3 regions of the Paenarthrobacter ilicis genome follow, and region 2 is predicted to be linked to each of the others. Evidence: riboswitches for the same ligand, from Rfam matches in the RefSeq annotation. Region 2 holds a riboswitch; each other region holds the start of a gene.

Region 1 (10,006 bases), 350 kb from region 2:
GGGCAGGGCTGCACTGAGGTTGACGGGGCCGTTGGCTGTCATCAGGATGTCGTCTTCAATCCGGACGCCGATGCCGCGGAATTCCTCGGGGATGGCGAGGTCCTCGTTCTTGAAGTACAGCCCGGGTTCGATGGTGAACACCATGCCCTCAGCCAGTGTTCCGTCAAGGTACAGTTCACGCTTGGCCTGCGCGCAGTCATGCACATCCAAGCCCAGGTGGTGGCTTGTGCCGTGCGGCATCCAGCGGCGGTGCTGCTGGCCTTCGGGGCTGATGGCTTCCTCCACGGAAACCGGCAGGAGGCCCCAGGTGGACAGTCGTTCGGCCAGGACCGTGGTGGCGGCTGTGTGGATGTCGCGGAACTTCACGCCGGGCTGCGCTGCTGCGAATCCAGCGTCAGCGGCATCCAGAACGGCTTCGTACACTTTCCGCTGGACATCGGTGAAGGTTCCGGTGGCGGGAAGGGTGCGGGTGATGTCGGCCGTGTAGAGCGAGTCTGCTTCCACTCCGGCGTCGAGCAGGAGGAGCTCGCCGGCGTTGACCTTCCCGGTGTTCCGCGTCCAGTGGAGGACGGTGGCGTTGTTGCCGGAGGCTGCGATGGTGTCGTAGCCGAGCTCGTTGCCCTCTTCGCGGGCGCGGGCAAAGAAGGCACCTTCAACAACACGCTCGCCGCGGTGGTGGTTCAGTGCACGGGGGAGTGCACGGACAACGTCGGCGAAGCCTTCCACCGTGGCTGCCACGGCCACCTTCATCTGCTCGATTTCCCAGTCGTCCTTGATCAGGCGCAGCTCGGACAAAGCCTCGCTGAGTTTTTCGTCCAAGGCATCCAGTTCACCGAGGTCGAGGTTTTCCGGGTCTTTGGCGGTGTTGTAGCGGGCGGTATCAACCAAGGCGTCGATGTTCTCGTCCACCTTGCGGACCAAACGGATGGAAATACCGCCGATTTCAGGGGCACCCACGTTTTTGGTGATCGCCATTTCGAGTTCCGCGATGTGGGCGGTGGCCAGGCCAAGCCGGGCCTCGAATTCAGCCAACGTGGGCCGCGCGCCAATCCAGAATTCGCCTGCGCGGGAGTCGGCGTAGAACTGTTCGGTATCGCGGCCGGCCAGCGGACGGAAGTAGAGCGTGGCACTGTGGTGCCCGCCGTCGTCGCCCTTTCCTTCAGCTGCGGGCTCCAGGATGAGGACAGCATCCGGCTCATGGTCCACGCCCAGGCCGGTGAGGTGGGCAAAGCCGGAGTGGGGGCGGAACCGGTAGTCGCAATCGTTGGAGCGGACCTTCAACGGGCCGGCGGGGATAACAAGCCGTTCGCCTTTGAACAGTTCGGAGATGGCACGACGGCGGCGTGCAGCGTGGTCTGCCACGGCGTCACGAGCAGGGGTCACCTGCGGAGCGGGCGCCCAGTTGCTGGCCATGAATGCTTTGAAGGCATCCGAGGTTGGCCGCTGTGAGCGGTTGTTAACGCGCTCCTCCAGCGGCTGGGAATTTGCGGAGTCCATGTTTTGGGTGTCTTTGGCATCGTTCACCGTTCCATCGTCCCACCAGATCCTGAAGGAGGCCAACGGCGCAACCGGCCAACAGGGCGCTCATCCCATAGGCTGGGAAAGTGAGGATCGACCTGCATGCGCACTCCAATGTTTCCGACGGAACCGAGACCCCGGCCGGGGTGATGGCTTCTGCCGCACAAGCCGGGCTGGACGCAGTGGCCTTGACCGACCACGATTCCACCGACGGCTGGGACCAGGCGGCCACCGCGGCCCGCCAGCACGGCATTGCCCTGGTGCCCGGGATGGAGATTTCCTGCCGCACGGACAGGGGCATCAGTGTTCACCTCCTCAGCTATCTCCACGACCCCGGGCATCAAGGCCTCCTGGAGGAAATCACCAAGTCCAAAGACGCCCGCCTGACCCGTGCCGAGCACATGGTCAGCCTGTTGTCAGAGGACTACCCCCTCACCTGGGATGACGTGATCCACCACGTGGCACCGGGAGCCACTGTTGGCCGGCCCCACATTGCGGACGCCCTGGTTGCTGCCGGGGTGGTGTCGGACAGGACGGAGGCTTTCACCTCCATCCTGACCTCCCATTCGCGGTACTTTGTGCAGCACTATGCTCCGGATCCGGCCCTGGCCGTGGAGCTTGTCCGGGCTGCCGGCGGCGTGCCGGTGTTCGCCCATCCCGTAGCGTCCTCGCGTGGGCGCATCGTGGGGGACACCACGTACCGGGACATGATCGATGCCGGGCTCCTGGGAGTTGAGGTCTACCACCGGGACAACCCGGAAGAGGGCAGGGTATTCCTGCGCGACCTCGCCGCACAGCATGGGCTGCTCATCACCGGGTCCTCGGACTATCACGGAACCGGGAAGCCCAACCTCCTGGGGGAGAACACCACCACCCCCGAGGTCCTGGCATGGATCGAGGACCTGGCCACCGGCAGCACGGTCATCCGGTAAAGGGGACTGCCTGATGGATCTTCAGCTGCTGGCGTCGGTGATTGTCACCCTGTTCGTGATCATGGATCCGCCGGGTACCGTCCCGATTTTCATGTCCCTGACAGCACAGATGACACCCAAGGACCGCAACCGCTCCGCCTTCCAGGCGTTGTTGGTGGCCACCGGCGTCATTGTGGTTTTCGCCATTTTTGGTCAGTCCATTTTGAACTACATGCACATTTCGCTGGCCGCGCTCCAAGGCGCCGGCGGGTTGCTGCTGGTATTGATCGCGTTGCAGCTGCTGACAGGGTCCACCAGCGGCGAGGAAAACGCGGGCAAGTACAAGAACGTGGCTTTCGTGCCACTGGGTACGCCTTTGATGGCCGGTCCGGGTGCCATTGTGGCGGTGATGGTTTTTGTCCAGCAGTCCAACCAGCTGTCCCAGTATCTGGCGGTGGGCCTGGGCATTGCGGTGACGCTGGCATCCCTGTACCTGGCCATGCGCTTCGCCGGCGTCGTCCAACGCGTGCTGGGCGAGAACGGCGTTGAGCTGGTCACCAGGATCGCGGGACTCCTGCTCTCCGCCATCGCTGTGCAGATGATCGCGGATTCGGTGACGGCCTTCGTCAAGGGCGTCGCCTGACAGCTTGTGGGTGCGGGATGCCCCGGGGTGGGCTCCGCTTAAAGGGGCGCTGACAGTGTTTGGTGAAACTCCGCTTTGCTGCCCAGGCGCTTCCGCATGACCTCGATGGCTTGCTCGTTTTGGTCCACGCAGACAAAGTGGCGGCCCAGCTTGGCAGCCACTGCCCCCAGCGTGCCGGAGCCGGCAAAGAAGTCCAGGCACCAATCGCCCTCGCGGCTTGAAGCAGAGACGATTCTGCGGACCAGGCCCTCCGGCTTCTGCGTCGGATAGCCGGTTTTTTCCCGGCCAGTGGGGGAAACGATCGTGTGCCACCAGACATCGGTGGGCAGTTTGCCGAGTTCGCGCTTGGCCGGGGTCACCAGCCCTGGAGCCATGTACGGTTCCCGGTCCACTTCGGCACTGTCGAAGTGGTACTTGGACGGGTTCTTCACGTACACAAGGATGTTGTCGTGCTTGGTTGGCCAGCGGTTCTTGGCCCGGGCACCGTAATCGTAGGCCCAGATGATTTCGTTGAGGAAGCACTCCCGGCCGAAGATGGCGTCCAGCATCACCTTGGCGTAGTGGACCTCGCGGTAGTCAAGGTGCAGGTACAGCGTGCCGTCGTCCGCCAACAGCCGCCAGGCTTCCACCAACTTTGGTTCAAGGAAGGACCAGTAGTCGCTGAACGCGTCGTCGTAGCTGTGCAGGGCGCCCTTGATGGTGTCGTAGGAGCGGCCTTTGAAGCCCACCCGGTCGCCGTCGCCATCGGCGTTGCGCACCATACGGGTTTCCTGGCGTCGCTGGATCCGCCCGGTGTTGAAGGGTGGATCCACGTAAATGAGTGTGAAGGCGCCGTCCGGCAGCGTGGGGAGGAACTCCGCGTTGTCCGCGTGGACCACCAGGTTGCCGCCGTCCGGCGCCCAAACAGTTTCAGTCATTGACGGCTTTAGGCCTCGGCGCTGCCGGACTGGGTGGCAGCGGCTTCACCGGACACCACTTCGCCGTTGCGGCGGCGCGTGCGTGTGCGGCGGGTACGTGCAGGCTTGTCGGCGCTGTCCGTACCGGCGGAGCGGGTCTCGGGTGCGCCTGCGGCCGGAGCTGCTTCGCCCTCGGACGTACGACGGCGGCGGGTGCGGGTGCGCCCGCCCTCGCCATTGGACTCGCCGGAGTCAGCCGGCCTGCCGGAGCGGCCCTGGCCGCCATCGCGGCCACCATCACGCCCTCCGTTGCGTCCACGACCACCGTCACGGCCGGAGCCGCCGGATCGGGAGTTCTTCTTGCCGGTTTCGCCGAGGTCCTCCAGGACCTCGGCGTCCACGCCTGCCAGGGTGCGCTTGTTGCGCGGGAGGCGGCCCTTGGTGCCCTCGGGGATGTCCAGGTCCTCGTACAGGTGCGGGGAAGAGGAGTAGGTCTCAACGGGTTCGGGAACGCTCAGTCCCAGGGCCTTGTTGATGAGACCCCAGCGCGGCATGTCATCCCAGTCAACAAAGGTCACAGCCGTGCCCTTGTTGCCCGCGCGGCCAGTACGGCCAACGCGGTGCAGGTAGATCTTTTCGTCTTCCACGCATTGGTAGTTGATGACGTGGGTAACGTCGTCAACATCGATGCCGCGGGCTGCCACGTCGGTGGCTACCAGGACGTCAACCTTGTTGTTCCGGAACGCACGCAGGGCCTGTTCGCGGGCACCCTGGCCGAGGTCGCCGTGGATGGCTGCGGCAGCGAAGCCGCGGTCAACCAGTTCCTCGGCAACCTTCGCGGCGGTCCGCTTGGTTTTGGTGAAGATGATGGTGCGGCCGCGTCCACGGGCCTGCAGGATGCGTGCCACAACCTCGGTCTTGTCCATGCTGTGGGCACGGTAGATCAGCTGGCGGATGTCGCGCTTGGTGAGGCCTTCATCGTTGGGGTCGGCAGCGCGGATGTGGGTTGGCTGCGTCATGTAGCGGCGTGCCATCGCGATCACCGGGCCGGGCATGGTTGCCGAGAAGAGCAGGGTCTGGCGGACGGCAGGGGTGCCGGCGATCAGGGTTTCCACGTCCGGGAGGAACCCGAGGTCCAGCATTTCGTCGGCCTCGTCAAGGATGACCATTTTGACGTTCTTGAGGCTGAGGTGCTTTTGCTTGTAAAGGTCGATCAACCGGCCGGGGGTGCCGACAACGATTTCCACGCCCTTTTGCAACGCATCGATCTGCGGCTCGTATGCACGGCCGCCGTAAATCGTGGCGATACGTGCATTGCGCTTGCGTGATGCGGTCTGGAGATCGTTGGCCACCTGAACAGCGAGTTCGCGGGTAGGCACGATCACCAGGGCCTGGGGGCCGCCGGGAACGGCAAGCTTGTCATAGCCGGCATCATCGCGTCCTACTACGCGCTGCAGGGCAGGCACGCCGAAGCCGAGGGTTTTACCCGTACCGGTCTTGGCCTGGCCGATGATGTCGTGGCCACCCAGGGCGACCGGCAGGGTCATGGCCTGGATGGGGAAGGGGTGGGTAATCCCGGCATCTGCCAAGGATTCCACGATGTCTGCGCGCACGTTGAAGTCGGCAAACGACTTCTCTTCGATCTCGTGGGGCGTCTCGTTCGAGACGATCGTTTCCTCGGGCTCGATTGATTCTGTTCCGGTGGGGTCCGTCAGGACTTCATGGGTATGCAATTCACTCACAGGGAGTTTCCTTATTCATTTGGGCATTGGCGCCGCATGCTCAACGGGGGCGGCATAGCCGTACCGGAGCACCAACGGGCGCGCAAGCAAGTCCAGTGGAAGCCGATCGCGGGCTATCTAAGTACTGGCACTGGTGACCAGTTGGTACATCTCAAGATCGCGTAGGGGCGGGCTTGTTGAGTTCAAAAATTAACTGAATCAACGACCGGGCATCCATTACTACACGGCCAGTCTATCCTCTGGCGGGCAGAATGGCCGGATCAGGGCAACGACGGGTGTCAGGGCACCAGGTCAAACAGGATCTCCCGGCTGGCAATATCCGCCGTGGCCAACCTGACCCGGACCTCCGTTCCCGACTCCATGGTGCCGTTGCACCGGGCTGTGACTGCAGGCTCGGCTATCTGGATGGTGCCGTACGGTCCGCCGTTGCCGTTGCCGTTCCCGTTGGTGGGCTTGGAACCGGAGATCACCACCGCAGTGAATTCCTCACCCACATGGTTGGCAAGCAGCGCGGCCTCCACGGTGTCCAATGCCGCGCGTTCCAGGCGTCCAGCCAACTGATCGGAGGCCGCCATGATCCCCGGCAGCGTGGGAAGGGCCTCGCGGGCCCACGCCGGAATTTCCCGTTTGTTGCACAAAGCTTCGCAGATCACCAGGACAAACCTGTCAATCAGCCGTCGCAGCGGGGCCGTGGTGTGGGCGTAGGGCGCTCCAATGGCTGCCTGGATGACAACTTCGGGAACTTCGCCGTCGAACGGGGTGTACCCCGCACCGCGGAACAGCGTGCCCGCAGAATGGAGGATGGCCAACTGCTTTGGGTCCGCGGCATCAAGGGTCCGCAGGTATTCGCCGTACGTCACCTTGCCGTCCCACGGTTTGCCGAGGGCCACGGTCTGCCGTTTGAAGTGCCTGAGGGAGTTTTCATCCGGTGCGGGCATGGTGCGGAGGATGCCCACCTTGCCTTCCAGCATCATGGATGCGGCGGCCATCCCCGTCATCAGCGAGATCTGGGCATTCCAATCCTCCACGGGCAAGGACGGGGCAGCCTCAATCCTGTAGCCGCCTCCATCCGTTGACTGGACGATCTCCTGCTCGGGCATGTTCAGGCTGGCCCCGCCCCGGAGCCGTTCCAACTCAACGCGCTTCAGCCCGACTTCCTTCAGGAGCGCCAGCACCGGGGGCGCGTTGCCGTCGTCGATCTGCTGTTGGGCCCCCTTGTAGCTCAACTTGGCGCGGCTGCGCACGGTGGCCCGGGCCACCGAGACTGTCTGCACTTCCCCGGCGCCATCAAGGGCGAAATCCCAGACGAACGCCCCGCAATCCTGTTCGGGGAGCAGGCTTCCGGCGTTCTCGCTGATGATCTCCGGATGCAGGGGTATGCGGCTGTCCGGCGCATAGAATGTTTGGCCGCGCCGGCGGGTTTCGGCGTCCAGCGCGCCGCCGGGCACCACGAAGGCGGGGACATCCGCGATGGCGTAGAGGACCTTGTACCCTTGGCCGGCCCGTTCAATGTGAACGGCCTGGTCCAGATCCGTGGATGTTGCAGGATCGATCGTGACGAACGGAACGTCCCTCAGGTCACGGTCCGGAAGTGCGCGCGATTCGACGGCTTTGCGGGCTTCACCGACGGCGTCCGCCGGATACCCACCGGGCAACTCCAATTCGGTCCGGAGCGCAGCAAGTGCGGCTCCGAGCTGGTCCGAAGGGTCCTGGACATTGGGTGTGATCCGATGATGTGACACGAAAGTCAGGGTAGCCCGGTTTCGCCGGTTAGTCCCGGTACCCCGCCGCGTCGAGCGCTTCCACCAAGGCCCTGGCTGCCGCCGTCGGATCCGGTGCCTCGGTGATGGCACGGACCACCACAATCCGGCTGGCCCCGGCTTTCACCACCTGTTCCACGTTGTCCAGGTCGATGCCGCCTATGGCAAACCACGGCAGCTTTACTGCGCCGTCTGTTGTCTCCCCAGCTCTCTTCATGGCTTCCGCTGCATATGTGACCAGGTCTGTGCCAACGGCTGCGCGGCCCGGTTTGGTGGGCGTGGCCCACACCGGTCCAACGCAGAAATAGTCCAGCCCGCCCTCTCCCGGTGAAGCGGCAATGGCGTCGTTGACCTGCTCCGGGGTGTGCGTGGAAAGCCCCACCAACGCCGTGGACGGCAGGAGGGTCCGGGCCACCTGCAGGGGCAGGTCCTTTTGCCCCACATGGAACACCGGAGCCCCGGAAACACTGGCAACATCGGCCCGGTCGTTGACGGCCCACAGCTTCCCGTGCCGTTCCGCAACGCCCTTGAGGACCTTCAACAGTTCCAGTTCTTCCGCCGCTTCCAAGGACTTGTCGCGCAGTTGGATGATGTCCACGCCACCCGCGTAGGCGGCATCGGCAAAGGCTTCGAAATCCCCTTGGCGGGAACGGGCATCAGTGCACAGGTACAGGCGGGCGGTATCAAGGGAGTCAGTCCGGGTCATGCACACCAGAGTAGTTCCTCTAAACTGGGCGGGTACTGCGGGAGCCGGGACGTCCGTCATATGACCCACCGGCTGAGAGGGCTTCAGCGCCGACCGCTTGACCTGATCCGGCTAGTACCGGCGTAGGGAAGGAAACATGGCAGACTCCCGCCACGCACCAACCAGGACAACCCTTCGGGCTGACGTCGCCGTGATCGGCGGCGGCATTATTGGCCTGGGCATAGCTCACGAGGCCAGGCGGCTCGGCCGCTCCGTAGTTCTCATCGACCCCGCACCGGCCTCCGGCGCCACCTTCGCAGCTGCGGGGATGCTGGCACCCGTCAGCGAGCTGCACTACCAGGAGGAAGACCTCCTGGACCTCATGGTGGAATCATCAAGGCTGTGGCCGGGCTTCATCAACAGCATCGGGGGTGCCACCGGATACCGCACGACGCCCACCCTCGCCGTGGGAGCCGACGCCGCAGACCGCCGTGCGCTCGCGGATTTGCGCTTGGTTCAGGTGGCGGCAGGACTGGGCGTTGAACCTCTGGGCCTGCGGGAAGCAAGAACGCGTGAGCCATTGCTCAGCCCTGGAATCTCCAGCGCCTTCGAAATTCCGGCGGACCACCACGTGGATCCCCGGCAGTTGGCCGCCCGCCTGATGAAGATCCTCTCCGCGCACTCAACGTCTGATGCCAGTTGGGTGGAGGAGGCAGCGGCAGGATTCTCCGTTGCCGACACCGCAGTCCGGCTCCTGTGGGACCATTCCCGGGTAGCAGGGGTGGAGCTCGGCTCCGGGACCGTGGTCCACGCAGCGGAAACAGTGGTGGCCAACGGCCTGGGTGCAGCGTCCTTGCAGGGGCTGCCGTCCGGCCTGGCTCTTCCGCTGCGTCCCGTCTACGGGGATATCCTCAGGCTGCGCGTGCCAGAGCACTTACGGCCCCTGGTGACCTCCACCGTCCGTGGACTCGTCCGGGGTGTGCCCGTTTACATCGTCCCCAGGGACGACGGCACAGTGGTCATTGGCGCCACCCAACGGGAGGACGGGTTGTCCGCCTCATCCAACGCCGTTTCAGCAGGCGGCGTCTACCAGCTTCTGCGCGACGCCCAGGCGCTGGTCCCCGCGGTGGCCGAACTTGAACTCCTGGAGGCCACGGCACGCGCCCGGCCCGGAACTCCGGACAACGCACCACTGCTGGGACGGATCGGAAGCCCCGGCGGATACGTCCGCGGACTCCTGATCGCCACCGGCTTCTTCCGGCACGGAGTCCTGCTCACACCCGTGGCCGCGAAGATCACGTGTGGCTTGATGGAAGGCCATGACGATCCCCGCTGGTCACTTTTCCGTCCCGACCGTTTCAACGACACCCTGAATCACCACCACCTGCGAGGCAAGGAAACAGCATGAACATCACACTCAATGGCGAACTCCGCGCCGTGGAGCCCGAGTCGTCAGTCAGCACCTTGGTCAGCTCCGTAACTGGCCGGGTCCTTGACCACCGCGGCCAGGCCACCGACGGCGGAAAACTGGGTGTCGCCGTCGCCCGCAATTCCGAGGTGGTGCCCCGCAGCCAGTGGGCAGCCACCGCGCTCGCCGACGGCGACGAACTGGAACTCGTTACAGCAGTCCAAGGAGGCTGACCGCATGACCACCACACAGTCGAACGTCATCACTGATGCCCTGGAGATAGACGGCGTCATTTTGGGCTCCCGTTTGATCATGGGGACCGGGGGAGCGCCCAGCCTTGACGGGTTGGGTGCGGCCTTGCTGGCCTCCGGGACGGAGCTGACCACAGTTGCCATGCGCCGCTACTCACCGGCGGAGACGGGCTCGCTCTTTCAACTCCTGAT
Region 2 (10,006 bases):
GTCCACGTCTCCGAGGTCAATGGCCTGCTGGAGCGATTCGGACAGGCCCAGAAGATGATGAAGAAACTTGCTCAGGGTGGGGGCATGCCGGGGATGCCGGGGATGCCCGGCCTTGGTGGACCAGGTGGTGGCCGCAAGAACGCGAAGAACGCCCCCAAGAAGAAGGCGCGTTCCGGCAATCCGGCCAAGGCAGCGCAGGAACTGCGTGATGCCCAGGCCAAGAAGTCTGCTGCAGCGTCGGCCGCTCCCACGGGTGCGGCGTTCGGCCAGGGCGCGGCCGACTTTGATCCTTCGCAACTGAACCTGCCCAAGGGCTTCGACAAGTTCCTGGGCAAGTAGGAATTCCACGGCTCCGCCTCCGATGGATGTCGGAGCCGTGGAATAGTCTGATCTGATGCACAAGCAGCGCGTAGTTTTTGTCCACGGCCTTGGCAGTTTTGGAGCTGCGGCCTGGCCAAAGCAGCACGGAATGGCGCTGTCCCATGACGCACTTTTCTTGAGGCGCCATGGCTTCGACGCCACCGCCGATCCCTTGGAATCCAACGTAGCCGCGGACATGGCCATTATTATCAATGCCTTGCGGGAGTCCGGCGGAGGCCACGTAGTAGCCCACGAACAGGGCGCGATCTCCTCAATGCTGACCGCCATTGAACGTCCGGACCTGGTCTGGTCGTTGACCCTGGTGGAACCGGCGTGTTTGTCCCTCACAAGTGAGCTCCCGGCAACCGCTTCGCACAGGTCACTCATGGAGCCCCTGTTTGCGGTACGGAACCAGCTCAACGACTCCGATTACCAGCGCGAGTACTACCGCCGCGCATTCTCTGCCGAAGCCGGTGACCTGGATACGCCGGAGGCGCGCCGTTCCGCACGCCGTCTTCGACTGCAGGCTCCCCCGTGGGAGGCGCCACTGCAGATAGTGCCCGGTGTTCCCACCCTTGTCCTCACCGGTGGCTGGGAGCCGTTGTACGAAGAAATCGCGGGTTACCTCCGGGAAACCGGCGCCGTCCACCGTGTAGCAGCGGGCGGGCACCGGCCCCAGGACTCAGCCGACGGAGACCGTATCATCAGGTCTTTTGTGGCTGATGCCGGACGAGGTATCTCTGCTCAAGCCTCCTGAACCGCCGGCTGTTCCTTCCGAAAGGACAGGGGGGCCGCGGGATCCGGAAGGTACACCTTTCCGAATTCGTCGCGGATGTCCTGGCTGATCCGCATGGAGCAGAACTTGGGGCCGCACATCGAGCAGAAGTGGGCCGTCTTGGCCGGTTCAGCAGGCAGTGTTTCGTCGTGGAACGCCTCGGCGGTGACAGGGTCGAGGGACAGGGCGAACTGGTCGCGCCAACGGAATTCGAACCTAGCCTTGGAAAGGGCGTCGTCTCTCTCGTTGGCCCCGGGGTGGCCCTTGGCGAGATCGGCAGCGTGGGCTGCGATCTTGTAGGTAATGACACCGGTCTTCACGTCATCCTTGTTCGGCAGCCCCAGGTGCTCCTTGGGAGTGACGTAACACAGCATGGCCGTGCCGTACCGTGCGATTTCGGTTGCTCCGATGGCCGAGGTGATGTGGTCGTAGCCGGGCGCCACGTCGGTGACCAGCGGGCCCAGTGTGTAGAAGGGGGCTCCCTTGCACAGCTCCTGCTGGCGTTCAACGTTTTCCCGGACCAGGTGGAACGGGACGTGGCCGGGGCCTTCCACCATCACCTGAACATCGAATTCCCATGCCCTGTGGGTCAGCTCGGCGAGGGTATCCAGTTCGGCGAACTGTGCGGCGTCGTTGGCATCTGCCGTGGCGCCGGGGCGCAGGCCATCGCCCAGGGAGAACGCGACGTCGTACTGGGTGAAAATTTCGCAGAGCTCGTCAAAATGCGTGTACAGGAAGTTCTCCTGGTGGTGTGCAAGGCACCAGCCGGCCATGATCGACCCTCCACGGGACACTATGCCAGTGACCCTGTTGGCGGTGAGCGGCACATAACGCAGGAGCACACCGGCGTGGATGGTCATGTAGTCCACGCCTTGCTCACACTGTTCAATGACGGTGTCGCGGAAGATCTCCCAGGTGAGCTTGTTGGCTTCGCCGTTGACCTTTTCCAGGGCCTGGTAAATGGGTACTGTGCCGATCGGGACAGGGGCGTTGCGGATGATCCATTCACGGGTGGTGTGGATGTCGTCGCCCGTGGAGAGGTCCATCACCGTATCCGCGCCCCACTGGGTGGCCCACTGCAGTTTGTCCACTTCTTCGGCGATGGAGCTTGTCACGGCGGAGTTGCCTATGTTGGCGTTGATCTTCACCAGGAAGGCCTTGCCGATGATCATCGGTTCTGATTCCGGGTGGTTGATGTTGTTGGGAATGATGGCCCTGCCCGCGGCGACTTCGCTGCGGACCAGCTCAACATCGCAGTTCTCCCGCAACGCGACGAACTGCATTTCCTTTGTCACGATTCCCTGCTTGGCGTAGTACATCTGCGTGACTCTTTTCCTCTCGACAGCGCGGCGGGGAATGGGTTGGCCGCCTTTCCATTCCGCTGATGCCGCCCCGCGCCGGACCGCGGACTTGCCGTCGTCGAGCAAGTTGCGTTCGCGCCCGGAGTAGGGCTCGGTGTCGCCACGGCCCTCGATCCATGCTGAGCGGAAGGGCTTCAGTCCCACCACCGGATCACTGCCGGGTCCGGCTGTTCGGTACACCTGCAAGGGCTCGTTGGCCACGCCATTGGGAGAGGGCTCCAGCGCAATCTCTGTGACAGGAACGCGGATGCCGGTCCGGGGGTCCTCCACCCATGCCAAGGAGTGGGATTTCAGCGATTGCGTGACGGTTTCTGCCGTCTTCCGGGCCGCGTTGACCGGGTTTTGGACAGGGCTGATCTGGTTTTGGACAGGGCTGTGCTGTGTTTCCGTGGTGCTCAAGGATTACTCACTTCCTTCGCCGGCATTACCCGGACAGGTTCAACGGTCGCAGACTGCATCAGTCCGATCTCAGCCCCTGCAAGGGCACCCGTGTGGTCGTAGACGAAGCTACCACAGCTGCTGCCGGGACTAGGCTTTTCCCATGCCAAACATCATCGAATTCACCGGTCCAGTGCTCGTTTCGGGGGAGGAGGAGCGTCATGGTTTGTGGTCCGTGGACGGAGTCCTCACGTTTGACCGGCCGGTGGATGCCCCGGACGTGCTGCTGGACGGTTGGGTGCTGCCGGGCTTCGTGGATGCCCACTGCCACATCGGGCTCGGAACCGGTGGGGCGGTGGACCACGGCACCACCCTGGCCCAGGCAGTGGCGGACCGCGACGCCGGAACGCTGCTGATCCGGGACGCCGGTTCACCGTCCGATACCAGGTGGGTTCAGGAGCGCGGGGACTTGCCGCGGCTGATCAGGGCAGGCCGGCACATTGCCCGGAGCAGGCGATACCTCCGCGGGCTGGGGCATGAAATCGAACCTGCCCAGCTGGTGGAGACCGTCCGTAAGGAGGCCCGCGACGGCGATGGCTGGGTGAAACTCGTGGGGGACTGGATCGACCGCGGCCTTGGAGATCTGGCTGCCTCGTTCCCGGCGAAGACCGTCAAGGACGCCATCGCTGCGGCGCATGATGAGGGTGCCCGCGTCACCGCCCATTGCTTCGCCGAGGACACCATCGATGAGATGTTGGATGCCGGGATTGACTGCATCGAGCATGCCACCGGGCTTTTGCCCCGGCATATTCCGCGGCTGGTTGAGCAGTCGGTTCCCATTGTTCCAACGCTGGTCAACATCGCCACTTTTCCCGATATTGCCGGGCAGGCCGCCGGGAAATTCCCGGAGTATGCCGCACACATGCTTCGGCTGTGGGAGGGGCGCCGGGAGCGGGTGTTGGAGGCGTTCGAGTCCGGTGTTGCCATCTACGCGGGGACAGATGCCGGCAGCGTCATCAAGCACGGCAGGATCGCCGATGAAATGCAGGAACTGCACGACGCCGGCCTGCCGCCTGTCGCGGTGTTGGAGGCTGCCGCGTGGGGCGCCCGGGAATGGCTGGGAGCTGGGGGTATCAGCGAAGGTGCCAGCGCCGACGTCGTGGTGTGCGCAGCAGATCCACGCCGGGAGTTGGGAACCGTACAAGAGCTCAGCCACATTGTTTTGCGGGGCCGGGTCATCCGTTAGGAATAAATTGAAGCTTCAAGTAATTTATAAGGGTAGATGATGTCGAACCGGCGGCATCAGAACCAGGAGTTTCACATGAAAGCGACACCAAAACAGGATCTCCTTCCTGCCGAACTGACCATGGGCACCGTGATGCTCAAGGTTGGCGACATGAAGACCATGAACGACTACTACCAGCAGGCCCTCGGCCTGGACGTCGTGGCTGAGCAGGACGGCGGCCTGTATCTTGGCCGCGTCGGCAAGCCCCTGGTTCACTTGGCGCCCGCAGCAGGACTCCAGGTTCCCGGTCGGGGAGAAGCCGGGCTGTTCCACACTGCGATTCTCTTCGAGGACCAGCCTTCGCTGGCCGCAACCGTTGCCACGGCTGCCGAATTCGAACCCCGCGCTTTTGCCGGCAGCGCCGACCACCTGGTCAGCGAGGCTTTCTACTTCACCGATCCTGAAGGCAATGGCATCGAGCTCTACTACGACAAGCCTCGTAGCCAGTGGCAATGGGACGGCGGGACGGTTGTCATGGACAATGTGGCGCTTCCTCCGCAGCGCTACCTTCAGCAGCACCTGAGTGAAGCAGCCGTAACGGGCCAGCGGGAGTCCGCAGCCGGCGTCGGGCACGTTCACCTGCAGGTGGGAGACGTCCAGACCGCCAGTGACTTCTACGTGGGGACCCTTGGATTTGAGCGGACTGCGGGATGGCATGGCCAGGCCCTGTTTGTCTCTGCCGGCGGCTATCACCACCACATGGCGATGAATGTGTGGAACAGCCGGGGCGCCGGCCCCCGCCGCGACACCCTGGGCCTGGGGGAAGTCCTGATCGAGGTGCCGTCCTCCGAGGACGTTGCCCAGTTGGCTGACCGGTTGAAGGTGGCAGGGGTTGCCAGCCACCACACGGGGCTTGAACTCCGATTTGATGACCCGTGGAAGAACAAACTCCGGGTGGCCGTCCGCTAAAGGTTCGGTGCTTCTGCCCTTGGGCCGACACCCCTCACGGCTGCCGCTGCATTAGGCTGGATTTGGACGGCGTCCATCCACTGGTGCCGCGCCGCCGCCCCGTCAGCACGAAGGATTGAGAGTAGTCTCCATGGGCTTTGCCGAAATTTTTGTTGCCACCCACAATGAAGCGCTCAAGCGGGCAGCTGCCCTGGAGAAGGGGGCCGGGGTTTCCGGCCCCGCAGTCCGCATCGAAGGTGTCACCGACTACGAAGTGGAGCAGCTGGGCGATCTTGCCGGCCAGGCCGTCCACGCGTCGGGGGCCGACTACGAGCTGGCGCTGGTTGATGTCACCAGTGATTCCCTCCTTGGCGTTCCCGAGGCCATGGTCCGCGCCCTTGCTGAGTTGCTGACCTACGAAAGTGAAGGCGACGGCAACGTCCTGGATGATGTAGCCGCGGCTTGGGCGCAGCAGGATGACATGCCCTTCGATTCCGCTGCCGCGCGGCAATTGGTGCAGCAGCTGGCCGCCTTGGCAACTGATGTGGAAAAAGCGGACAAGGCTGGGCTGTACGTCTGGTCCGAGTAGGGGGACGGCCGCCCCGCGCGCCGCTTGTGCAGGCCCGTGTGGGGTAAAACACGCCGGGTTACGGCGCGTGAGTCGTAATTGCCACGGGTATCTGGCACAATAGACAGGTACTCGATCGGTACGGCCCCTCTCTCCGTGTCCGCATCTTGTCCTTCGAACCGTCCAGTATGGCCCGCCCCACGGGTGCAGAACGTCGGGTTCAACCCCGTTTCAGAAACAGGAGTGACCACAAAAGTGGCCGTAAAGATTCGCCTTAAGCGCTTCGGTAAGATGCGCGCACCGTACTACCGCATCGTCGTCATGGATGCCCGCGCCAAGCGCGATGGCCGTGCCATTGAAGAAATCGGCAAGTACCACCCCACCGAAGAACCGTCGTACATCGAGGTCGCTTCCGAGCGTGCCCAGTACTGGCTCTCCGTTGGCGCCCAGCCCACTGAGCAGGTTGCTGCGATCCTCAAGATCACCGGTGACTGGCAGAAGTTCAAGGGCCTGCCGGGCCAGGAAGGCACCCTGAAGACCAAAGCTCCGAAGGAAGCCTTCGTAGCCCCGGAGAAGGGTTCCGTCATCATTCCGGAAGCCATCACCAAGAAGGCCAAGCAGTCGGACGCCGATGAGGCTCCCGCTGAAGCTGAAGCAGAGACCACCGAGGCTGAGTAAGTTGCTGGCAGAAGCGCTCGAGCACCTGGTTCGCGGGATCGTTGACAGCCCTGAGGATGTCAAGGTCAGCGCAAAGAACAACCGCCGCGGGGAATCCCTCGAGGTGCGCGTTCACCAAGAGGACCTCGGCCGTGTTATCGGTCGTCAGGGACGCACTGCACGCTCCTTGCGAACAGTAGTTGCGGCCTTGGCGGGCGGCGAGCAGGTCAGGGTCGACGTCGTCGACACCGACCGTCGCCGGTAGCGCTCAGCAATTCTTGTCTTAAGTCCGGCCCCTTCACCGAATATGGTGGAGGGGCCGGACTGCTTTATCCCCATTCATTACCGCGCCCGCCCGGCGGCCGGCAGAACAGAAATTCAGAGGAATCCATGCAGCTTCAGGTGGCCCGGATCGGTAAACCCCACGGCATCAGGGGTGAAGTAACCGTGCAGGTACTGACGGATGCTCCCGCGGAACGCTTTGTAGCAGGTACTGAGTTCGTGGTGGAGCCGGCTTCCTCCGGCCCGCTGACCATTCGCAGCGCGCGGTGGAACAAGGACATACTGTTGTTGGGCTTCGAGGAAGTGGCCGACCGTAATGCAGCGGAAGCCGTCCGTGGCGCCAAGCTCTTCATCGAAACAGAAGAACTCGACGATGAGGATGACGACGAGGGCTGGTACGAGCACGAGCTCGTGGGCCTGGAAGCCCGCGTCGGTACGCAGGTGGTAGGGAAGGTCACTGCCCTCACCACCCTCCCGGTGCAGGACCTCCTGACCGTCACCTCGGCCGACGGCAAGGAGATCCTCATACCGTTCGTGGATGAGATCGTTCCCGAGGTCAACATTGAGGACGGCTACATTCTGGTGACCCCGCCTGAGGGGCTCTTCGAGATCAACAGCGCTTCCTCGGAGGAACCTGAGGGTGACACCGGGGATGATGCCTGAATGCGCATCGATGTTGTCAGTATCTTCCCGGAATATCTGGCGCCCTTGGAACTGTCCCTCATTGGTAAGGCCCGGCAGGATGGCCTGCTGCAGCTGAACGTCCATGACCTCCGCAGTTTCACCACCGACAGGCACCGCACGGTGGACGACACTCCTTATGGCGGAGGGGCGGGTATGGTGATGAAGCCTGAGCCGTGGGCCCAGGCGCTGGAGTCCGTGGCGGGAGCCGCCGGGGACAAGAAGCCCGTACTGATTGTGCCTTCGCCTGCGGGGGAGAGGTTCAACCAGGCCTTGGCCTACGAGCTTGCAGAAGAGGATCAGCTTGTCTTCGCCTGCGGGCGGTATGAAGGCATCGACGAGCGGGTCATCGACTGGGCCAAGGACCATTTCACTGTCCGGCCCGTCAGCCTGGGGGACTATGTCCTCAACGGCGGTGAGGTGGCCGTTCTGGCCATGGTGGAAGCAGTCGGCCGTCTCCTTCCGGGAGTCGTCGGCAACCCTGAGTCCCTCATTGAGGAGTCCCACTCGGACGGCTTGTTGGAGTACCCGGTCTACACCAAGCCGTCGTCCTGGCGGGACCACCAGGTTCCCGATGTCCTCCTCAGTGGCAACCACGGCAAAATCGCCCAATGGCGCCGGCACGAGCAATTCCGCCGCACCGCAGAACGGCGCCCGGACCTAATGGAGGACTTCGACGCCGGTTCCCTGACCCGCGCCGACCGCAACGCCTTGGGGGAACTGGGCTACGACGTCGTGGATGGTCGCTTGCGTGCGCGGCCGGCCGGTGACCTGCAGGGCTGACGCCTTGCGCCGCCGTCGGGCGTTGGCAGTTCGCGCACTTGGCCGTACGCCTCCCCATATGGCAGAATTAACCCTTGTGTCTACTGGGCTGACACCTGCCACAGGGGGAGTTCAGCCAACAGTGAGGCAACCCGGCGATGCCAATCAGTGGCGTCACTGGGCACAAAGAAAACTTCGGCGGTAATTTCCGGTGCGCTTAGGCTGCCCGGGCTTGCCCGCCGTAACCCAAAGTGAATGACCTGTGGCGTTCACCAGGAGTGGATTAATGCATATCCTCGATAGCGTAGATGCAGCATCGCTGCGTAACGATGTTCCTGAGTTCCGCGCGGGTGACACCCTCAAGGTTCACGTCAACATCATCGAAGGCAAGAACTCCCGTGTCCAGGTATTCCAGGGCTTCGTCCTGGGCCGCCAGGGTGACGGCGTTCGCGAAACCTTCACCGTTCGCAAGGTCTCCTTCGGCGTCGGCGTAGAGCGTACCTTCCCGGTACACTCCCCGATCATCGACAAGATCGAGGTCGTCACCAAGGGTGACGTCCGCCGCGCCAAGCTTTACTACATGCGCGCACTGCGCGGTAAGGCTGCGAAGATCAAGGAAAAGCGCGACTTCGTCAAGTAAGTCCCGTAGCTTTCGCAACGGGTCCAGGATTCGTGCCCGGTGTTCCGGAGCAATCCGCAACGCACCAGGGATACGAGTCATGGACACAACAGAACGCCAGCCCCGAAAACAGGGCTGGCGTTTTGTTTTGCTCGCCCTCATCCTGGCCGTCGGCATCAGTGGCCTTGTCCGCTCCCTATGGCTTGACGTGTACTTCATCCCGTCAGAGTCCATGGAGCCACTCCTGGGAACCGGTGACAGGATCCTGGTCTCGCGGACGGCATTTGCCGGCGAGCCCATAGCCCGCGGTGATGTTGTGGTGTTTGATGGCCGCGGTTCCTTTGCGCCATTGAACAGCGGCAAGGGGCCCTTCGTCGATGCCGCAGCGGCGGCGAGCCAGTGGTTTGGGCTCACCGGCAGCGATACAACCTACGTCAAACGGGTTATTGGCGTCGCGGGGGACCACGTCATGTGCTGCGATGCGCAGGGGCTGCTCACAGTGAACGGTCAGGCTCTTGAGGAACCCTATCTGTACCCGGGGGACCAACCCAGCAGGCAGAAGTTCGACGTCGTCGTGCCCGACGGCCGCTTGTGGCTGATGGGCGACCACCGCTCGCGCTCAGCGGATTCCCGAGGGTTGCTGGGCGCTCCCGGCGGAGGCATGGTCCCGGTGGAGCGCGTTATTGGGCGACCGGTCCAGATCATCTGGCCACTTGATAGATTTGCAGGGATACCTCGCTCTGCGCAGGTCGGAACACCTTTGAAGGACGGACAGTAAATGCCGGATAAAGCTCCCGGGAATTCCGAGCGGCACGACGACGACGCCCGGCTCCAGGACGGAACGGCGACGACCGCCGGCAAGCCCCACAAGAACCCGTTGATGGTGTGGGTCAAGGAGATAGCCACAGTGGTGGCCATCGCCCTGGTGCTGTCCTTCCTGCTCAAGACTTTCCTGTTCCGGGCGTTCTACATCCCGTCCGAGTCCATGGAAAGCACCCTGGACGTCAATGACCGCATCTTCATCAATCTTCTGGTGCCGGGACCCTTCGATTTGTCCCGCGGTGACGTGGTGGTGTTCAAGGACACCCAGGCCTGGTTGGAACCCGTACCCGAGAAGCCCGCTGGTCCCTTGGATTGGGTGGGGGACAGCTTGGAATTCGTTGGGCTGATGGCTGACCAAACCGATCAACACCTGGTCAAGCGGGTCATTGGGCTGCCCGGCGATCACGTCAGCTGCTGCGATGCCCAAGGGCGTGTCAGTGTCAACGGCGTTCCGCTGGAAGAAACGTATATCAATCCGGCTGAAACGCCGCGGCCCGATGCCTTCGATGTGGTTGTCCCCGCAGGCAAGGTCTGGGTCATGGGCGACAACCGTAACCATTCGGCCGAT
Region 3 (10,006 bases), 1.2 Mb from region 2:
GAGATCCTGGACAACTACCAGGTCAGCGACGCCGAGACCACCATGTGGCCCGGAGACTGGGACCCACTGCGCTTCATTGTTGACCAAAGGGAGGTCACCGAAAAGGAAGCAGAGCTCCTCAACGGCCTGGGTCCTTTCGAGATGAACGCCTTCAAGGGCATCCACGATGACGCCTTCAGCGTTGCCGATGACCGCTTCCCCAGTGCCGACCGCAACGATGACCAGAACGACGCCTTCCGGCACGCGTATTGGAATGCCCTCATGGTCAAGGAGTTCGGCGCGGACTGGGCGGAGGACTACGCCACTGCCCACGAGCAACTCCCGGGCAACCCCGCACCCCGCGAAGCCATGGACCTGTACAACAATGAAGTGGGCCGCAACGTGGCCATAGCCAATCCGGATGCCAGCGCTGAGGAGCTTGCGGACTTGATCGAGGAAGCTGTGAACAACGGCGACACCGTGGTGGTGGGACAGGACATGCTGCCCCACCCGTCCAATGAGGTCCCCATGGACCAGACCGGCGACGCCAACAATGCCGAGCCCGCCCCGGGCGAAGACCCGGAGTTCAACGACGAGTCCAGGACCACCTCGTGAAGTTCCAACACCAAAAACAGGCTCGACGACGATCGGGGACGTCCGGCGCCCGCACTACTTTTGCGGGCCGCGCCACCCTGGCCGGCCTGCTCGCTGTCATCCTGGCCTGCGCTTTGGCCGCCTGCTCACTAGGAGGATCCGTCATGCCCGAATCGAACGAGAAGCTCAACAGCCAGGTGCTTGAGTCCGCGAAGAACGGGACGGCACTGAAGCTGGCTGACGCCACGGACTTCGAGTGGGACCAAGCCGGTTTCGTGACGGAGGGGACGCCGGCCAAGGACATCGAAGCAGCCTTCGGCGAGCCGTTGACCAAGGAGAACCGCTACACGGCCTCGCCAGCGTTGTTCGTCTTCCTGAAGGACGGAAAGGTGGCGAAGGCCATCCGCATCGTCCCGGATGCCTTCTTCGGCGCCGACGCGAAAAGGAAATACGGCCGTGACGTGGTCCTCACCCCGCCGGAGGGAAAAAAGGGCTTCCTCAACTGGCGCGAGTAAGCCTCCAAGCCCCCAGCAACACCGCGGCACACACACGTTCACGGACGCGACCGTCATTCCTGGACGCGCCAGTACCCCAACGCATCGATCCTGCGCTTGTCCACGCCCAGCGTCTTCCGCAAATGCTTGACGATGGCCCGCGTGCTGGAAGCTTCGCAGGCCACCCAGAAGAAGTCGTTGTCCACGGACACGCTGTCCGCAGTAAGCGCATCACAGACTTCCTCCACCAACGCGGCACCGTCGCGTTTGCGCGGGACCCAGGTGACGACGTCGGACGCTGACGTCCGCACCTCCAGCGAGGGATCGGCGTCGTGCTGGTATTCGAGCCAGGCGGTCACGGGGGCCGCGCCCGCTGCGGTGAGCTCCCGCTCGTCCAGCAACGAGTTGATGGCCGGGATGGAGGCGGGATCGCCCACTACCCACATCCGGCGTGGAGCCGGCGCGGGAAAGGTGAAAGAACTGCCCTGGACGGTGGCCTCGATGGTCTCTCCGGGCTGCACGGCCCACGCCCAGTCCGCCGCTACCCCGTTGTGCATGGCGAAGTCCATGCTAAACGTTCCTGCTGCCGGGTCGGCGTTGACCAGGGTGTAGGCGCGCTGGTGGGCCTTGCCGGAATCGTCAAACCACAGGCGGATCCACATGGTGGGATGAAGGCCACTGCGTTGCAGGAGGCCACCGTCGCGGACATGGACGCGCAGGAAATCGGGGGTGATTTCCTCCTTTCCCGTGACCTCCAGGGTGAAGTCGCGGGCGCCCATGACTTTGAGGACGACGCCTTCCCAATTGCGCTTCAAGCAACACTCCTTCACGAACGGCCGCGATTTGTGAACCGGGCCAAAGCCATTTATCTTGAGCTTAAGTAAGCCTAACCTAAGTCCGAAAGTGACCCGGAAATATGACGCCTGCCCCTATGCAGCACACCGCCCCGGCAGGCGGCACAGGAACGTACAGGGACCGTTGGGGAATACCGCACCTGTGGGCCGAATCCGCCAACCAGCTTGCCTTCCTCCAGGGCCACAACGCTGCCACTGACCGGTCGTGGCAAATTGAAATGGAACGGTGGCGGTCCGAGGGCCGCACAGCCGAGGTACTGGGACAGGAGGCCGTCACCTGGGATCGCTTTGCCCGGCAGGCCCTGCTGGATGACACCGCCCGCCGCTGCTTTGACAACCTCGACGCCGGGACGCAGGAATGGTGCGGGCACTATGTTGCAGGTATCAACCGGGCCCTGGAGGAAGGACTCCGCAACAGCCCCGAATTTGTGGCCTCCAGCAGCCTTCCCGAACCGTGGAATCCGTGGACTCCTCTGGGGGTTTTCCTGGTCCACCACATCCTGTTCTCCACGTTCCCCAACAAATTGTTCCGCGCCCACGTGCAACGGACAGTGGGCGAGGACGCCGTGCAACTGTTCAGCATCGAGGCTCCGGTGTGGTCCGGAAGCAATGCCTGGGCCGCCCACGGGTCCCGGACGTCCAGCGGGCTTCCCCTGATTGCCGGAGATCCGCACCGACTCATGGAATTGCCCGGCGTCTACCAGCAGGTGCGGTTGGCATGTCCCGAGTTCGACGCTATCGGCTTTGCCTTCCCCGGAGTTCCAGGCCTCCCGCACTTCGCCCACACCGGGCACACCGCGTGGGCCATCACCAACGCCATGGCCGACTACCAGGACCTCTTCAACGAACAATTGCGCAGGGTCCAGGACTCCGCGGGTGAACGCGTGGAGGCGCGGGGAGGAACAGGCTGGGAGACCGTCGTCGTCAGCCATCACACTATCCGCGTCCGCCATGGTGACGACGTCCCCGTGGAGGTGATCAAGACACCGCGGGGTCCGGTCATTTCCAGGACGCCCGACGGCGGCGCCTTGAGTCTGCGCTTCCCGGCGGCGGTGGAGGGGCGTTTGGGTTTTGAGTCGCTCCTGCCGTTGTTGCGGAGCCGGAACGTGGATGACGTCGAGGCAGCTTTGGGGGCTTGGGTTGAGCCGGTGAACAGCGTGATCGCCGGGGATTCGAGTGGTTCGGTCCGGCACCTGGTGGCCGGCCTGGTTCCTGCGCGCAATCCGGAGAACCGTCGCCTGCCCGTCCCGGCCTGGGAGCCGGCATACTCGGGGAAGCCTGCGCCCTCGAGGAATCAGGAGTACGTGCCCCTCGCATCTGCCACGGTGAACGGGTTTGCGGTCAGTGCCAACGATCGGGCGTCCGGGGGCGGCGACGCAATCGCCATGGAGTTCGCACCGGCCCACCGCGCACTTCGGATCCGGACCCTGCTTGAGGCTGCCGAAGGACCCGTTGGTGTGGAGACCATGCAGGCCATCCACATGGACACCGGGCTGGGACCATGGCCGCTGTTCCGGTCCCTGGCGGCCAACACCGCACCGGGCATCCTGTCCCCCGCAGCATCAGCCCTGCGGACCGAACTGCTGGCCTGGGACGGCCGGATGGATGCCGGCAGCCAACAGGCGTCAGCCTTCGCTGCCTGGAGGGGCGCGTTGGTGCAGCGGTTTGCTGCACACCCGGCACTGGCGGGGCTGGACCGGCCCACCGGGTACCCGTCGCTCTTTGGCCCGTGGCTGTCCGTGGCATCCAGGGTGGGTTTCGCATTGGAGACGCTGCTGCAGCGGGGCCAAGAGGTGGGGATCAACGTCCAGGAGGAGGTGGTCGCTGCTTTGGAGGCTGCCGCCGGAACAGCTGCCCCTGCGCGATGGGGCGAACGGCATCAGCTGCTCCCCATCCATGACCTTCCAGTACCACTGGCCAGCGCAGCGCCAACCGCATCCCTCAGCGGAGACACCGGTTGCGTGCTCTGCACCGAAAGCCTTCCCGGAGTGGACGACCGCAACTTCCGGGGCCCCGTGGCCCGCTACGTCTGGGACCTGGCTGACCGTGCCAACAGCCGCTGGATCGTTCCTTTCGGCGCCGCAGGGACGCCAGGGGACAAGCATTTTACCGATCAGTTGCCGCTCTGGACCACCGGCCAACTGATCCCTGTGATGACCGACTGGTCCCGGTTAACCAAAGCCTGACCACCCGCCCCCCGGAAAGAACCTGAAGGAAACATGAACACCACAGCACCGGACTTCTCTGTCCGCACACCCGTTTACTCCGATGAGCTGGAGGGCTGGGGTTCCCTGCGGCTTGTGCCCTTGGATCCAAGCCAGGACATCCACTTTCTCTACGAGTGGGTCACCCAGCCCCGGGCCAAGTTCTGGGGGATGACCGGACACACCCGCGAACACGTCCAGGAAATCTACGAGTTCCTGGACTCCCTGGAAACCCACCACGCCTTCCTGGTGGTCCTCGATGGCGAGCCGCTGGCCCTGTTCCAAACGTACGAGCCACTGCACGACCCCGTGGGCGAGGCCTACCCCGCGCGGGAAGAAGACATAGGGATGCACCTGCTGCTGGCTCCGGCCACGCGTCCCATTCCGCACTTCACGCCGCGGCTTGCAACCTCGCTCATCAAGTACATGTTCTCCCTGCCCGGCAAGGACAGGATTGTGGTGGAGCCCGATTCCCGCAACGCCAAAGCGCTCCGCCGTTTGGAAGCCACCTGCTTCGAGTTCGGGCCCATCATCCAGCTCGCGGACAAGGAAGCCCAGCTGGGATTCCTGACCCGTGCGGGGTTCGACGAAGTCCAGGACAAGCAGGATGAGGTTCAGGCAAAGCAATAAGGCCAATGCCGGGGCCTACCGCCAGACGAAGCTCCAGGTCCCGGCACCCACTGCGGTCAGCACGGCACCCGCGGCAATGACCACCCCGCCCAGCAGCACCCACGCATCCAGGAATGAGTACGTCGATTCGCGCGCCCAGGTCCGCTGACCAGCGCCAAAACCGCGTGCCTCCATGGTCACCGCCAGCCGCGACGCCCGGCGAACAGCTTGGACCAGCAATCCGAAGCTCTGCCCCAGCGTTGCTTTGATCCGTTGCAAGGGCCCGCCGTGGGACCCGACGCCCCGGGCCCTCCGCGCCATGCCGATCGTCTGCCATTCGTCAGCCATGAGGCCCACAAGGCGCATCGCCGCCAGGGATCCCAGCACAAACCGGTGCGGCAATTTGGCCTTCTGGGCCAGCGCGTCGGCCAGGTCCGTGGGATCCGTACAGGTCATCAGGAGGATGGCCGGAAGGGCAATCGCCAAACCGCGCAGCATGAAACCCAGCCCCAGCTGAAGGGAACCTTCGCTGATGGACCAGAGCCCGACGTCGAGCAGTACAGCACCGCTGTCAGCTGCCACGATCGCTGTACTCCAGCCACCGATGGCTGCCGCGATGATCAGCGGCCAGGCCCGCTGCCACAAGAGCCGCAACGTCAATCCGGCCAGTGGGAACAGGGCCAGCTCCGCCACCAGCGCCGTGGACGCGGACACCCAGTCAATGGAAAGTGCCAGCACCAGGGAGATCAGGAAAACCGCCGCGAACTTGGCCAGGGGGTTGGCTCGGGTCAGGAGGGCGTGGTTACCCCGCAGGTTCAAGGCATCCCTCATGCCGCACCTGCTTCCTGGGGTGTTGCTTCAGTGAGCCGCAGGGGTCCCAGCCGCAATTCGGTTCCGCCCAGCACCGCGCTGAACTCCTGATCGTGGGTTACGGACACCACGGACGTTCCGGCATCCAGCAACTCGGACAGAAAGGACGCCAGCTCGGCCCAAGTGTTGGCGTCCTGGCCGAACGTCGGCTCGTCCAACACCAGAACCTTCGGGTGGGCAGCCAGCACCGTGGCGACGCTTAGGCGACGCTTTTCGCCGCCGGACAGGGTGTACGGGTTGGCATCCACCAAGTGGGTGAGCCTCAGCCGTTCCAGCAATTCGTCCACGCGCTCCTGGCCATGGCCAAGATGCCTGGGTCCGAACATCAACTCGTCCAGCACTTTGCCGGTGACAAACTGGTGCTCCGGCTCCTGGAACACCGTTCCGATCCGTGGGATCAGCTGTTTCGCCTTCCACGCATACGGGTCAATTCCGGCGCCCGCGGACAGCTCGACGGCGGCACTCACCGTGCCGGATACGGGTGCCAGCAGGCCGGCCAACGTCAGCGCGAACGTCGATTTTCCCGCACCGTTGGGACCCGTGATGGTGAGGGCACGCCCTTCCCGGACCTGGGCACTGATGCCGGCTTGAACCGGAACCGGAGGAATGGTCTTGAAACCCTTGCGGCGTGGTTTCTCCCTGGACACCGCGAGATCCTGGGTTGCCAGGAGGAGCGGCGCCGTGACGGATTCATTGCTGCGGGCACGGGTCGTGGGGACGTACCCCGGAACCCACACCCCGGCGGACATCAGCATGGTCCGGGCTTCGGTCAGCACCTGTTCAGGCGGACCGTCCAGCAACACACCGCCGCCCTGGGCACCCGGCTGCAGGACAACAATCCTGTCCACCAGGTCCTTCCACACGGAGACCCTGTGCTCCACCACAACCAGCGTGGCACCGGTCTTGTCCAGGCAACGGGCCACCGCGTCACGGACTTCCAGAACCCCGGCCGGATCCAGGTTGGCCGTGGGCTCGTCCAGCAGGAGGAGTCCTGGACGCATCGCCAAAATGCCGGCGAGCGCCAGCCGCTGCTTCTGCCCTCCGGAGAGTGCCGCCGTCGGGTGATCCAGGGCCACACCGACGCCGGCTGCGGTACGCAACCCGACGTCGTCGAGCGCTTCGTGCACGCGGGCCCAGATTTCGTCCCGTGGAACGGCGAGGTTCTCGGCGCCGAACGCGACGTCGTCGCCAACGCGGGAGAGCACCACCTGCGTCTCGGGGTCCTGCTGCATGAGGCCGGCGCGGCCCCTCTGCCCGCGCGGCGCCCCGCCGTCGATCAGCAGTGTGCCGGTTTCGTCGGAATCGTCTTCTTCGTCCCCCAGTACCCCGGCCAGGGCATGCAGGAGCGTGGACTTGCCGGCACCGGAGGGGCCCAGCAACAGGACGCGCTCCCCCGGTTCGATGCGCAGATCCAGGCCGTGGATGGCAGGCTGGGACCGGCCGGAGTGCCGCCATCCCCAGCCCTCGGCGGCGATGGCGGCAGGCCGTGCAGGGTTACCGCTGGTGGTGGTGTCGCGCATCAGCGGAAGGCTGGCTCCGTCGCGGCCTTGCGCGAGGCAAAGGAGCTGAGCACACCCGTGGTGGCCAGTCCCCTGGTGGCCAGCCAGGACAGTCCGCCAGCAATGATCGCGCCGGACACCGTGGTGAAGGTGATGTAGGTGAGCTTGTCGATTGCCTCGTAGGCGATGTTCCAACCCCAAGGAAGGAAGGAATCGTTGAGGCCGCAGAAGAGCCCGGCACCGGCACCGGCCAGCAGGGATGTGGGCAGGTTGAACTTCTTGTAGCGGAACGCCGCGAAGATCAATTCGGCGCCCAGGCCCTGCAGGATTCCCGAGATGAGGACCGTGGTGCCGTACTGGGAGCCCATGATCAGCTCACCTGTAGCTGCCACGGCCTCGCAGAACAGCGCCGCGCCGGGCTTGCGGATAATGAGCATGCCCAGCACTGCGGGAATCATCCAACCACCGGCAAGCAAGCCGGTCAGCGGCGGATACGTGGCGTTCAGGGGAATGGAAACAAGCGCTGCACCCTGGGACCAGGCCCAGAAAATCACGCCGCCGGCGATCGCGATCAAGGCCGCCACCACAATGTCTACTACACGCCAGTTATAACTGGTCTTCTTCACGCTTACCGTGGTCATCTTCTGCCTCCTGAGGTTACAGGAGGGGAAAGTGCTCCCCGGATCGCAACTGCCTGCGCAGCCCTGATCCGGACACTCTGAGAAGCTCGACTCCCTTGCGCCGGTACTAACCGGATCAGGTTCGAGGGTCTGCGGCTGTCCGCACTCTCAGCGCCCTCGCGTCACCTGCATCGCTGCAAGGTCCGACGGCGGCGCTCCCCTGTCGTTATGAATCTTGCCCTTGTGGGCGGGTTCAGTTTACACCTGACGGGGTTTCAGGGGTCATGGGGTTGGTCATAAATCCGTTGCGAGGCCCGCTCTACGCGCTATTCACGCCGCGTGGAGCGCAGAGCAGGCCTCACAACGCACCTGAGAGAATGGCCTCATGACAGACCTTGCCGATTCCCAGCCCGCAGCGGCCGAGCCGCGCCTGGCCGCCAGCGTGATCCTGCTCCGCGACGCCAACCATGGACTGGAAGCCTTCGTCCAGCACAGGGTGAACACCATGGACTTCGCCCCGGGCATGGTGGTTTTTCCCGGCGGGCGGGTTGATCCGGCGGACAGTTCCGGGTGGGATTATCCGGCGGACCTCCTGAAGCGTCACGCCGCGGACTGGCAGGAGACTTCACTCAACGCAGATCCTGGGCAGGCGGATGTCAGCGCCGGCACCGTGTTGGCAGCCGCCATCAGGGAGGTCCAGGAAGAGTCGGGGCTCACCATCGAGCCGGAGGATCTGCGCCCTTGGGCCAACTGGATCACTCCGGTGGACATGCCCAAGAGGTTCGATACCTTCTTCTATGTGGCAAGGCCGTTGTCCAGCCACCAACCGCAGCACCAAACCACTGAGGCGTGGCAGTCACTGTGGATGCCTGTGGCGGGGATCCTGGAAGCGGAGGCCACTGGATCGCTGAAGATGATGCCACCCACGTATTACCTGCTGAAGGAAATTGCAGGCTTCAGCAGCGTGGATGCAGTGTGGTCCGCCCAGCACTCCGTAGCGCCTGTCCTGGGACCGCCGGGTTCCCTGGCTGCTTTCCTTAAGGAGCGCGAAAACCGGGAGTAGCGCGGCGGGGCTTGCTGGTACGGCTAGGCTTGGGTCATGAATCTCTTCTTCAAGCTGATCGGTGCCGGAGTGAGCCTCGGAGCAGGCTTCGTTGGAACCAAACTCGTCAATAAAGGGTGGGAAAAAGCCACTGGCAACAAGCCGCCCATGGGCAACGATGACATGGAATCGAGCCTGCGCTCCGCGCTGACGTTCGCTTTGATTTCTGCCATCGTCAGCTCGCTGATCCAGGTGCTCGCCAGCAGGGGCACCCAGCGCGCGATTTCCCGTTTCTCCAAGTCACAGGACATCGTCTAAGAAACACAACGCGGGGTCATTCAGGGCCCATCCCAGCAGTTGGGATGGGCCCTGAATGACCCCGCGTTGTCCTTAAACGTCAGAGTGAGGCTCTTGCCCGGCAGCTGCCCTCTGGACGACGGCTTCCAAGTCATCCTTGGTGAGCATTTCGCGGTGCCCGTGCTTGGTGCGGTAGGCCGAGCGCCCCACCATATGGGCGGACACCGGCGCCGTGAGCAACTGGAAGATCCACGCCACCACCAGGACCGGCCACACCCACCAGGTCCGCATCTGGAGCCCTATTGCGGACAACATCAGGAACAAACCCAGCACCTGCGGCTTGGTGGCGGCGTGCATGCGGCTCATCAGGTCCGGGAAGCGCAGCAAACCCACGGCCGCACCCAGGCTCATGAGAGCTCCCACCACCAGAAAAACAGCGGTGACCACGTCAATAACAACATCGATTCCGGTGGCGTCAGGACTCATTGTTCTGTTCCCTCCGCTCGGCCACAAAGCGGGCAACGGTCACTGATCCGATGAAACCAATCACGGCCAACGCCACCAGCAGCATCAGGTTGTTGAGGTGCCGGTTCACGGCCATGTCCACAGCCAGTGCCGCGCCGAGGATGGCCAGCAGAACATCGGATGCCAGCACGCGGTCCAGCAGGGACGGGCCAATGGCGATCCGCACAATGGCGCCGGCAGCGGCCAAACCCAGGATCACCGCCGTCGCGATCAGAACAAAGTCCTTCACAGCGTTGCCCCTTCCGTGCCCGCAGGGGCTTCTTTTCCGAGTTCCTCTACTTCTTGATGGGTGCCCATGATGCGGATCAATCCTGCCTCAATGCGTTGCACTTCCTGACGGATCTCCTCGATGTCAGCTTCCGTGTAGATGTTCAGCGCGTGAAGGTACAGGGTGGACGTTGACCGGTCCACTTCCACCA

Evidence for each region. A riboswitch is a leader RNA that binds a small molecule or an ion and turns the genes downstream of it on or off. The one in region 2 is predicted to bind thiamine pyrophosphate.
Region 1: another riboswitch for thiamine pyrophosphate. It lies ahead of thiO (glycine oxidase ThiO); the one in region 2 lies ahead of thiC (phosphomethylpyrimidine synthase ThiC).
Region 3: another riboswitch for thiamine pyrophosphate. It lies ahead of JOE60_RS16050 (ECF transporter S component); the one in region 2 lies ahead of thiC (phosphomethylpyrimidine synthase ThiC).

The regions. Positions count from the first base shown of each region.
Region 1 is NZ_JAFBCD010000001.1:2,686,143-2,696,148, reverse strand. It holds gene JOE60_RS12255 (aminopeptidase P N-terminal domain-containing protein) at 1-1,524, opposite strand, end outside; gene JOE60_RS12250 (PHP domain-containing protein) at 1,605-2,450, shown strand; gene JOE60_RS12245 (MarC family protein) at 2,464-3,072, shown strand; gene JOE60_RS12240 (DNA-methyltransferase) at 3,111-3,989, opposite strand; gene JOE60_RS12235 (DEAD/DEAH box helicase) at 3,998-5,710, opposite strand; gene JOE60_RS12230 (RNB domain-containing ribonuclease) at 5,989-7,452, opposite strand; gene thiE (thiamine phosphate synthase) at 7,481-8,176, opposite strand; TPP riboswitch at 8,204-8,322, shown strand; gene thiO (glycine oxidase ThiO) at 8,313-9,563, shown strand; gene thiS (sulfur carrier protein ThiS) at 9,560-9,796, shown strand; gene JOE60_RS12210 (thiazole synthase) at 9,801-10,006, shown strand, end outside.
Region 2 is NZ_JAFBCD010000001.1:2,338,633-2,348,638, reverse strand. It holds gene ffh (signal recognition particle protein) at 1-339, shown strand, start outside; gene JOE60_RS10740 (alpha/beta fold hydrolase) at 395-1,117, shown strand; gene thiC (phosphomethylpyrimidine synthase ThiC) at 1,105-2,895, opposite strand; TPP riboswitch at 2,890-2,997, opposite strand; gene JOE60_RS10730 (amidohydrolase family protein) at 3,038-4,120, shown strand; gene JOE60_RS10725 (VOC family protein) at 4,196-5,068, shown strand; gene JOE60_RS10720 (hypothetical protein) at 5,199-5,636, shown strand; gene rpsP (30S ribosomal protein S16) at 5,871-6,293, shown strand; gene JOE60_RS10710 (RNA-binding protein) at 6,295-6,537, shown strand; gene rimM (ribosome maturation factor RimM) at 6,663-7,217, shown strand; gene trmD (tRNA (guanosine(37)-N1)-methyltransferase TrmD) at 7,218-8,018, shown strand; gene rplS (50S ribosomal protein L19) at 8,284-8,637, shown strand; gene lepB (signal peptidase I) at 8,717-9,394, shown strand; gene lepB (signal peptidase I) at 9,395-10,006, shown strand, end outside.
Region 3 is NZ_JAFBCD010000001.1:3,506,482-3,516,487, forward strand. It holds gene JOE60_RS16015 (DUF6973 domain-containing protein) at 1-594, shown strand, start outside; gene JOE60_RS16020 (hypothetical protein) at 591-1,088, shown strand; gene JOE60_RS16025 (siderophore-interacting protein) at 1,142-1,882, opposite strand; gene JOE60_RS16030 (penicillin acylase family protein) at 1,984-4,107, shown strand; gene JOE60_RS16035 (GNAT family N-acetyltransferase) at 4,141-4,755, shown strand; gene JOE60_RS16040 (energy-coupling factor transporter transmembrane component T family protein) at 4,771-5,565, opposite strand; gene JOE60_RS16045 (ABC transporter ATP-binding protein) at 5,562-7,124, opposite strand; gene JOE60_RS16050 (ECF transporter S component) at 7,124-7,744, opposite strand; TPP riboswitch at 7,819-7,955, opposite strand; gene JOE60_RS16055 (NUDIX hydrolase) at 8,109-8,786, shown strand; gene JOE60_RS16060 (DUF4235 domain-containing protein) at 8,823-9,083, shown strand; gene mnhG (monovalent cation/H(+) antiporter subunit G) at 9,156-9,548, opposite strand; gene JOE60_RS16070 (MrpF/PhaF family protein) at 9,538-9,816, opposite strand; gene JOE60_RS16075 (Na+/H+ antiporter subunit E) at 9,813-10,006, opposite strand, start outside.